DNA from 3 places in the Hoeflea sp. AS16 genome. Region 3 is predicted to be linked to each of the others. Evidence: predicted binding sites of a transcription regulator. Region 3 holds the regulator's gene; each other region holds the start of a gene.
What was found. Region 3 encodes PhoB, which activates phosphate uptake and scavenging genes when phosphate is short. Its sites were predicted from a motif close to TGTCATNNANCTGTCAT; they were not measured.

Region 1 (3,258 bases), on a different contig from region 3:
GCGATCAGGAAATAGATGGCGACGGAAATCACCGCGAACCGCAGGACAATAAGGAAAATATCGGATGCTGACATGGCTTTGTCGCTGCTCGCTGGCGGTGGGACGAAATGGCTCAGGCATGGTTTCAACCGGAATGGCCGCCTGATGCAAGGCGCGGCGGCCAAATTGTGCCTGTTCAGGCGCCCGGGTCAGGCCCTCGGGTGGGCGCGGTCGTAGATCTCGATCAGGCGGCTGGCATCGACGCCGGTGTAGACCTGGGTGGTCGACAGGCTGGCGTGGCCGAGCAGCTCCTGAATGGTGCGGAGGTCACCGCCGCCGGCCAGAAGATGGGTGGCAAAGGAGTGCCTGAGCGCATGCGGGGTGGCGCTGTCGGGCAGGTCGAGCGCGCCACGCAGACGTCGCATCTCCTTCTGCACGATGGCGGGCTGCAACGGTCCGCCGCGCGCGCCGCGGAACATTGGCGTATCGGGATCGGGCGAATAGGGGCAAAGCCGGCGGTATTCGGCGACCGCCTGCCTGGCGACCGGCAACAGCGGCACGATCCGGGTCTTGCCGCCCTTGCCGGTGATCCTGAGCGTTTCGCCGTCGCGGGGCAGGTCGCCCGCCGTCAGCGACAGCGCTTCGGAGATGCGCAGGCCGCAGCCGTAAAGCAGGGTCAGCACCGCGGCTGTGCGGGCGGCGATCCAGGGTTCGTCGGACATCTGCAGGTCGGTGTCGACCACGCGCAAGGCATCGCGGGCGCTTAAGGGTTTTGGCAGCGACTTGGGCTGGCGCGGCGCCCGGGTTGCCGAGGCGCCGGCGGCATTGGCCAGGCCCTTGCGCTCGAGGTGGCGCAGAAACGAACGGATGCCGGCAAGGCCGCGTCCGAGCGTTCTTGCCCCGGCGCCGCCGCGGCGGCGCTCGGCCATGAAGGCGCGCAGGTCGAGCGGCCGCAGGTCGGCCAGGTCGGCAATGCATGGAGGGCCGCCCAGATGGGTGGTCAGAAAGCTCAGAAACTGGCGCAGGTCGCGCTCATAGGCATCCGCCGTCTTGGGCGACAGGCGCCGTTCTTCGATCAGCTGGTTGAGCCAGCTTTGCTGTTCGGCCATGACGTCTGGTGCTGCTATGACAAGTGGTCGGGGCATGATGGATCCGTCATTCGGAACTGCCTGCCGGAGCGCTCCGGCGGAGGGGCTGCGCGGCCACCTCTGCGGCCAATCTTGGTGCCGACTATTGCATAGTGGCCTTAGCGGGGGGTAAACGGATGCGGTGGAATGATGTCATCATGGCATCATAAACTGTTGCCATAGGTTTTATCAGGCGGGCTAAAGAGGGTCGAATCCATGGCGTATGTGTCTGAGATTTCAGACCGGTTGCAGGTGCTGGCCCATGGCCGCCCCGGGCATATCGTTGATCAGCTGATTGCTGAACGCGGCGGACGGCTGGTCGAGCACCCGGCCTGGCCGCTGATGCGCCCTGTGCTGTATGCCACCTTGAGATATGGCGCGGCGGTGCGGATGGCCGATGCGGTTGCACCGATGTCCGGCCACGAAGCGTTTCAGCATCTGAGCAATCTGCTGCAACTGGATATCGGCTCGCGTGGCGCGGAGCGAATTCCGAAAACCGGCAAGTTCCTGCTTGTTGCTAACCACCCGACCGGCATTGCCGACGGCGTGGCGATGTACGATTTTTTGACCCGGTACCGGCCGGACATGATGATCTTCGCCAACCGCGACGCGGTGCGGGTCAGCCCGCGTTTCAACGAAATCATCATCCCGGTCGAATGGCGCGACGAATTCAAGAGCCGCGACAAGGCGCGTGAAACATTGCAGCTGACCAACCGGGCGGTCCGGGACGGAAAGGCAACCGTGCTGTTTCCGTCCGGCCGCATCGCGTTCTGGAATGAAGGCAAGCTGACCGAACGGCCATGGAAGGTTTCGGCGGTCACGCTGGCCCGGCGGCACGATCTGCCGGTGGTCCCGGTGAATATCGCGGCGCGCAATTCCGGCCTGTTCTACTGGCTGTCGAAGCATTCGACGGAACTGCGCGACATGACCGTGTTCCACGAGCTTCTCAACAAGAAGCGTCACCCGTTCCGCTTCACGGTCGGTGAGCCGATCCTGCCGGAGGCGCTCGACGGAGACCCGGCCGAGGTGATCAAGGCGCTCGAGTACCACACCGTGCACGGGCTGGCTGCGAACCCGGACCGGGCATTCGAGCCGGCGCCTGAAGGCTGGTCGCAGGCTGCCTGAGGGCGCCACTGCTTTTTCCCGATTGTTTGCCCGCCCGGACCTGACCCGATCCGGCCTCATGCGTTTTATGATACCCGCTCATGCAAACGGCCCGGAGTGACCGGGCCGCTGCAATCTGTCTGATCCGGCTTGAGGCCGGTTGCGCCTGGTCAGGCGATGGTCAAGCGATCGTCTGGCCGGTCTTCTTCCAGTCGGCGAGGAAGGCATCGAGGCCCTTGTCGGTCAGCGGATGCTTGACCAGCGCCTTGATGGTGGAGGCGGGAATGGTCGCCACATCGGCGCCGATCAGGGCTGCTTCCTTGACGTGATTGACGGTGCGGATCGAGGCCGCGAGAATCTCGGTGTCAAAGCCGTAATTGTCGTAGATCTGGCGGATCTCGCGGATCAGGTCCATGCCGTCGATACCCATGTCGTCGAGGCGGCCGATGAAGGGCGAGATGAAGCTGGCGCCGGCCTTGGCGGCAAGCAGGGCCTGGTTGGCGGAGAAGCACAGCGTCACATTGGTCATGTGGCCGTCCGAGGTCAGTGCGCGGCAGGCTTTCAGGCCGTCGAGTGTCAGCGGCAGCTTGATGCAGATGTTGTCGGCGATCTTGGCCAGGACAGCTGCTTCCTTCATCATCGCATCGTATTCGGTCGCCGCGACTTCGGCGGACACCGGACCATCGACGATGGAGCAGATTTCCTTGGTGACTTCGCGGATGTCACGGCCGGATTTCATGATCAGGGAAGGGTTGGTTGTGACGCCATCGATCAGGCCCAGCTCGTTGAGCTCCCGAATTTCGTTGACGTCGGCTGTGTCGACAAAGAATTTCATTTCAAACTCCCAAGATGCGCCAACCGGGCTTGTCCGGTGCGCCTATGAATAATTCCGGGTTCCCTTTAGCCCAAAGCGGGGGCAAGGTCACGCCACATGGCAAAAGATTCGCGACAAATTGAAGGCGGGCTGTTTCCCCGCAAGGTGGTTCCCGTGCTGATTCCGATGCCGGCGGAGCGGGCCTATTCCTATGCCTTGCCCGAAGGGGTGGAT
Region 2 (3,258 bases), on a different contig from region 3:
TTTGAAAGATCAGGAGCAAGATCATGGCACGCCCGGAACCCCGCGAACTTGACGTCATCGGCAAGGCACAGGTAACACCCAACATGTTGCGGATTACCCTTGGCGGCCCCGGCCTTGCAGGCTTCCCGGCCGATCAGACCAGCGCCTACATCAAGCTGCGGCTGCCCGATTCCGAAACCGGCCGCGACGTCGTTCGCACCTATACGGTCCGCACCCATCGCCAGTCGGAAATCGACGTGGATTTCGCCCTGCATGAAGATTGCGGCCCGGCAACGCTGTGGGCACTGAACACCAGGATCGGCGACCGCATCACCATTGGCGGCCCCGGCCCGCGCAAACTGGTCCACGCGGATGCGGATTGGTATCTGCTGGTGGGCGACATGACGGCGCTTCCGGCGATTTCCGGCAATCTCGAAATGCTCCCCGGCACCGCCAAGGGCACGGCGGTAATCGAGGTCATGGACGAAGCCGATATCCAGGATCTGAAAAAGCCGAAGCTGCTCGACATCGAATGGGTGGTCAATCCGCATCCCTGCAAAGACAGCCATCTCCTGGTCGACCGGGTGAAAAGCGTGACCTGGGCTGCGGGAAATCCATCCGTCTGGGCGGCATGCGAATTCTCCGCCATGCGCCAGCTGCGCGACTATTTTCGCAGCGAGCGCGGTCTGGACAGCAGCAACCTCTATATCTCCAGCTACTGGAAATCAGGGATCAACGAGGACTCCCACAAGATCGCCAAGCGCGAGGACGCAAACGCGCTGAGCGCCTGAAACAAACGGGCGGCTCCACTTGTGAACCGTCTGGACAAACGCCCGGTGCACAGCAATCGCGTTACCGGCCGGAAAACAGGGCATCACCCTGCTCGTCGATGATCTGTCGCGCCTTGCGAAACGCCGCGGCTTCAACGTCGTCACGGTTCGAGAAGATATCAGCACGGATGAACTTGTGCTCCTTGGCCGCCTCGCCGTCACCCTTGACGATGCGCCCGGCCAGCCGCCACTGGCCACCTTCGGCCATCGGCTCGGAGTAGATCAGGCAATCCTTGTAGGTATCGGGCTCGTTGGCGGCTTGCGGCGGGCTGGACGCGGATTTGCCGCCGAACAGATTGCGGATGCTGTCCATAATGCCTGCCATGTGAAGCTCCTCACTCTCGTAATCATCTTGTTGCCGGCCCTGCCGGCCTTTCCGGGCCCGCCGAGCAAATCAGTTGCACAAGTGTCATGTCAGGATCACACTTGGCATATACGGCTTGCCGCCAGACGTGACGGGAGGCCGGAACGCGGATGTATGCAGCATGTATCCGCAAGGCACCCTTTTTAGGTCAACTGCAGGGAGAAAGTCCATGAAAGACCAACGTGTTCTCGACATGATGCATCCAATCTCGCGCCGTTCCTTGCTTGGCGGACTTGCCGCCACCAGCGCACTGGTCATGGTGCATCCGTTCACCGCCCGCGCCGCGGCCAACCAGGCCCACCTGCGCATCATGGAAACCACCGACCTGCATGTGCATGTCTTCGCCTACGACTATTACGGCGACAAGCCCAACGACACCATGGGCCTCGCCCGCACAGCATCAATCATCGACCAGATCCGCTCCGAGGCGCAGAATTCGATTCTCGTCGACAATGGCGACTTTCTCCAGGGCAATCCGATGGGCGATTACATCGCCTATGAGCGCGGCATGAAGGAGGGTGACATGCACCCCATCATCGCCGCCATGAACGTGCTTGGCTATGACGGAGGAACGCTCGGCAATCACGAATTCAACTACGGCCTCGACTTCATGTTCAAGGTCATTTCCGGTGCCAATTTCCCGCTTGTGTGCGCCAACCTGACCAAGGGAACGCTCGCTGCCAATCCACGCGACGACGACCTGTTCCTCAAGCCCTACATGATCCTCGATCGCACCATCAAGGATGGCGCCGGCACCGAGCACAAGATCAAGATCGGCCTGATCGGTTTTGTCCCGCCGCAGATCATGACCTGGGATTCGCGGCACCTGACCGGCAATGCCGCCACCCGCGACATCGTCAAGGCAGCCGAAGCCTGGGTGCCGCAGATGCGCGAGGAAGGCGCCGATGTCGTCATCGCCCTGTCGCACTCCGGCATCGGCCAGCAGGACTGGGCCGAAAACCTCGAAAACGCCTCCGTGCCGCTGGCCGCTGTTTCCGGAATCGACGCCATCGTCACCGGCCACAGCCATCTCGATTTCCCCGGCCCGAAGTTCGAAGGCATGGCCGGCGTCGACAACGCCAAGGGAACAATTTCGGGCAAGCCCGGCGTCATGGGCGGTTTCTGGGGCTCCCATCTCGGTCTCATCGACCTGATGCTCGAGCGCGATGGCAATTCATGGAAGATCGTCAGCCACACTTCGGAAGCCAGACCGATCTATGAGCGCGTCGACCGCAAGGTTGTCGCCCTGGTGGCCGACAAGCCCGAAGTGATGGCCGCGGCAAAGGCCGATCACGAGGCAACCCTTGCCTATGTCCGCACCGCCGTCGGCAAGACATCCGCGCCTCTGCATTCCTATTTTGCCCTTGTCGCAGACGACCCTTCCGTCCAGATCGTCAGCAAGGCACAGACCTGGTACATCACCGACATGCTCAAGGACACCGTGTGGAAGGACCTTCCGGTGCTCTCCGCCGCAGCGCCCTTCAAGGCCGGTGGCCGCGGCGGTGCGAATTACTACACCGATGTGCCTGCCGGTGACATCGCCATCAAGAATGTGGCCGATCTCTATCTTTATCCCAACACGGTGCAGGCCGTGGTGATCACCGGCGCGCAAGTCAAGGAATGGCTGGAAATGTCGGCCGGCATCTTCAACCAGATTGCGCCGGGTGCGAAAGACGCGGAACTGATCAATGGCGACTTCCCGTCCTACAATTTCGACGTCATCGACGGCGTGACCTACCAGGTCGATCTCACACAGCCCGCCAAATACACATCGAAGGGTGAGATCCAGAACCCTGATGCCAGCCGGATTCAGAACCTCAGCTTCAACGGCCAACCTGTTGATCCGGAGCAGAAATTCGTTGTTGCCACAAATAATTACCGCGGCGGCGGTGGCGGCAATTTCCCCGAAATTGGCCCCGACAAGGTGGTCTTCCAGGCCCCCGACACCAACCGCGATGTCATTGTCCGCTACATCGTCGAGCAAGGCACGATCAATCCATCCGCCGACGCCAACTGGAGTTTCGCTCCGGTCGAAGGTGCAACCGTGCTGTTCTCGAGCGGCCCGAAAGCCCGGGACTTCGTGTC
Region 3 (3,258 bases):
ATAAAGCGGCTTGGCGTCGGCCATGGCGCTTCTCTCCCCTTTAGAGAACGGACAAAACAGCACGACCCATGCATTGCGAACGCCGCAGCGGTCACGAGGCAGGGCATGCCGGAAAACCAAAATGCCGCCCTTTCCGGGGCGGCGAGGGCACTATTTACATTTAGACGATGCCTGTCAATGAGACAGGATGCGCACGCGGTCCGAGCCGATTTGCATCGGCTCCGGGCGAGCATTTTCGATCTGGCCGGCGTTCCGTCACGGCTAAAGGGTAAGATTTTGTATCCGCCGCCTAAGTTGGGGAAAACCGCCAAAAGGGATCGGCATGATTCGGCTGACTCTTGTCACGGAGTCTGCCGACCACTAAGTTAAGACCATGAAATAGAGGTTCGCGGCGGACACTATTCACCTCATTGTAACCGAGCGTTCAAGTTCCGGTCATCCGGGACGACGGTGAGGGATTCTGCCATCCCGGGATACGGGATACAGGGAGAGCATTGCATGAACTGGACTGATGAACGGGTCGAAAGACTCAAGAAACTCTGGGCGGACGGGCTCAGCGCTAGCCAGATCGCAGCGCAATTGGGCGGCGTCAGCCGCAATGCTGTGATCGGCAAGGTGCACCGGCTCAATCTGCCCGGACGCGCCAAGAGCGGTGGACAGGCGTCGGTGCGCACAAAGCGCGCCACCGCAGCACCGCGTGCGCCGAACTACGCAGGCCGCACCGCAGCACAGGCAACCCGCACCATGAGCCGCTCAAGCGGCGGGGCGCAGTTGAAGGAAGACCTGGACGTTGTTGCCGCCGAAGAGATCGATACACGTCCGATGGAAGACGTGGTGGTGCCGATTTCGCGCAGGCTTACGCTTGTGGAGCTTTCGGAGCGGACCTGCAAATGGCCGGTCGGCGATCCGCTGCAGGACGACTTCCACTTCTGCGGCAATGATTCAGGCGATGCATCGCCCTATTGCGGCTATCACGCCAAGATGGCTTTCCAGCCGTCAAGCGAGCGCAAGCGGGCACGCTGAGCGATATCAATTCCGAAACTGAAAGAGCCCGGGTTCATCGCCCGGGCTCTTTCTTTTTCTGCTGTCCTGACCCTGAAGTCTGATTGTGGCCCGTGTCAGCTTTCGATCGAGTAGCCGGCGCCGCGCACGGTGCGGATGGTATCGCGCATGCCTGACAGATTGACTGCCTTGCGCAACCTGCCGACATGCACATCGACCGTGCGCTCGTCGACATAGACGTCATGCCCCCAGACACCATCGAGCAGCTGCGCGCGGGAATAGACCCGGCCGGGCGAGCTCATCAGATATTCAAGCAGCCTGAATTCGGTCGGTCCCAGCTTGATGTCGCGGCCGCGCCGTTTGACCCGGTGGGTTTCGCGGTCAAGTTCGATATCGCCGACCTTGAGCTGGCTGGAGATGACCTCGGGCCGGGCGCGGCGCAGCATGGCCCTGACGCGGGCGAGCAGTTCTGGCGTTGAAAACGGCTTGACGACGTAATCATCAGCGCCTGTCGCCAGCCCCCGCACCCGTTCGCTCTCCTCGCCGCGGGCGGTCAGCATGATGATCGGCAGACGCTCGGTCTCGGGCCGGGCCCGCAGGCGGCGGCACAGTTCGATGCCGGAAATTCCCGGCAGCATCCAGTCCAGGATCAGCAGATCCGGAACACGCTCCTGCAGCCTGATCTCGGCCTCGTCACCGCGCAGCACGGTGTCGACCTCGTAGCCTTCAGCTTCCAGATTGTAGCGAAGCAGCACAGACAGCGCCTCTTCGTCTTCAACCACAGTGATATGCGGGCTCATCGCCATGTTTCATGCACTCCGTAACGCTGTCAGGCCGAACCCGGTGCGGGTGCGATCATGGTGGCGGTGTCATCATCCTTGGGGCGCTCGTTGGCAAATTGCTCGCCGGTGGCGACGTAATAGACCGTTTCGGCGATGTTGGTGGCGTGATCGCCGATCCGCTCGATGTTCTTTGCGCAGAAGAGCAGGTGCGTGCAGGCGGTGATGTTGCGCGGATCTTCCATCATGTAGGTCAGAAGCTCGCGAAACAGCGAGGTGTAGATCGCGTCGATCTCCTCGTCGCGCTCACGGATCGAATTGGCGAGATCCGGCGAGCGCGTGGCGAACGCGTCCAGCACTTCCTTGAGCTGTGTCAGGGCCAGTTCGGCCAGGTGCTCGAGACCGCGAACCAGCTTGCGCGGCTGGGCCATGGTGTGAACCGCAATCACCCGCTTGGCGATGTTCTTACCAAGATCGCCGACGCGCTCGAGATCGGAGGCAATGCGGATGGAACCGATGATCTCGCGCAGATCCGAGGCCATCGGCTGACGCTTGGCGATCACCAGAACGGCCTTGTCGTAGATCTCGCGCTCGCCATTGTCGAGCAACAGGTCTTCGGAGATGACGCGCTGGGCGGACGCCGTGTCGGCATTGACCAGGGCGGCGACGGCATCGGCAACCATACGTTCGGCGATGCCGCCCATTTCAGACAGGCGGCGGGTCAGGAAGCGGAGCTCGTCATCATAGGAGGTGACTGTGTGGGCTTCGGGCATGGTTTGATCCTTCAATCCTGTATTCACGATGCGAAAGGCAACCGGATTAGCCGAAGCGGCCGGTGATGTAGTCCTGAGTCAGCTTGTTGTCCGGATTGGTGAACATCTTGTCGGTGTCCCCCTCCTCGACAAGCTTGCCCAGATGGAACATCGCCGTGCGTTGCGAGACGCGGGCTGCCTGCTGCATCGAGTGGGTCACGATGACGATGGTGTAATTGACGCGAAGCTCGTCGATCAGCTCCTCGACCTTGGCTGTGGCGATGGGATCGAGCGCCGAGCACGGCTCGTCCATCAGGATGACTTCGGGGCTGACGGCGATGGCGCGCGCTATGCAGAGCCGCTGCTGCTGTCCACCCGACAGGCCTGTGCCGGGTTCATGCAGACGGTCCTTGACCTCGTTGAACAGGCCGGCCTTGATCAGGCTGCGCTCGACAACTTCGTCCATCTCGGCGCGGGTGGAAACCTGGCCATGAATGCGCGGCCCGTAGACGACATTCTCGTAGATCGATTTGGGAAACGGGTTGGGTTTCTGAAAGACCATGCCGACGCGGGCGCGCAGTTCCACGACATCGATCATCGGGTCATAGATGTTTTCGCCTTCGAGCGTGATTTCCCCGGTGACCCGGCAGATTTCGATCGTGTCGTTCATCCGGTTCAGACAGCGCAGAAACGTCGACTTGCCACAGCCGGACGGGCCGATCAGG

Region 1: WNY80_RS05610 (1-acyl-sn-glycerol-3-phosphate acyltransferase) is a predicted target of PhoB. The motif match lies at 1,258-1,274, and genes of this name have one in related genera.
Region 2: WNY80_RS03580 (bifunctional 2',3'-cyclic-nucleotide 2'-phosphodiesterase/3'-nucleotidase) is a predicted target of PhoB. The motif match lies at 1,217-1,233, and genes of this name have one in related genera.

Annotation. Positions count from the first base shown of each region.
Region 1 covers NZ_JBBMQQ010000002.1:56,930-60,187, forward strand. Annotated here, with positions in the region: gene WNY80_RS05600 (alpha/beta fold hydrolase) at 1-74, opposite strand, end outside; gene WNY80_RS05605 (tyrosine recombinase XerC) at 189-1,124, opposite strand; gene WNY80_RS05610 (1-acyl-sn-glycerol-3-phosphate acyltransferase) at 1,323-2,231, shown strand; gene fsa (fructose-6-phosphate aldolase) at 2,392-3,045, opposite strand; gene WNY80_RS05620 (primosomal protein N') at 3,142-3,258, shown strand, end outside.
Region 2 covers NZ_JBBMQQ010000001.1:747,690-750,947, reverse strand. Annotated here, with positions in the region: gene WNY80_RS03590 (siderophore-interacting protein) at 24-770, shown strand; gene WNY80_RS03585 (HlyU family transcriptional regulator) at 832-1,134, opposite strand; gene WNY80_RS03580 (bifunctional 2',3'-cyclic-nucleotide 2'-phosphodiesterase/3'-nucleotidase) at 1,343-3,258, shown strand, end outside.
Region 3 covers NZ_JBBMQQ010000006.1:161,438-164,695, forward strand. Annotated here, with positions in the region: gene WNY80_RS15875 (aspartate aminotransferase family protein) at 1-24, opposite strand, end outside; gene WNY80_RS15880 (GcrA family cell cycle regulator) at 499-1,023, shown strand; gene phoB (phosphate regulon transcriptional regulator PhoB) at 1,119-1,802, opposite strand; gene phoU (phosphate signaling complex protein PhoU) at 1,832-2,554, opposite strand; gene pstB (phosphate ABC transporter ATP-binding protein PstB) at 2,601-3,258, opposite strand, start outside.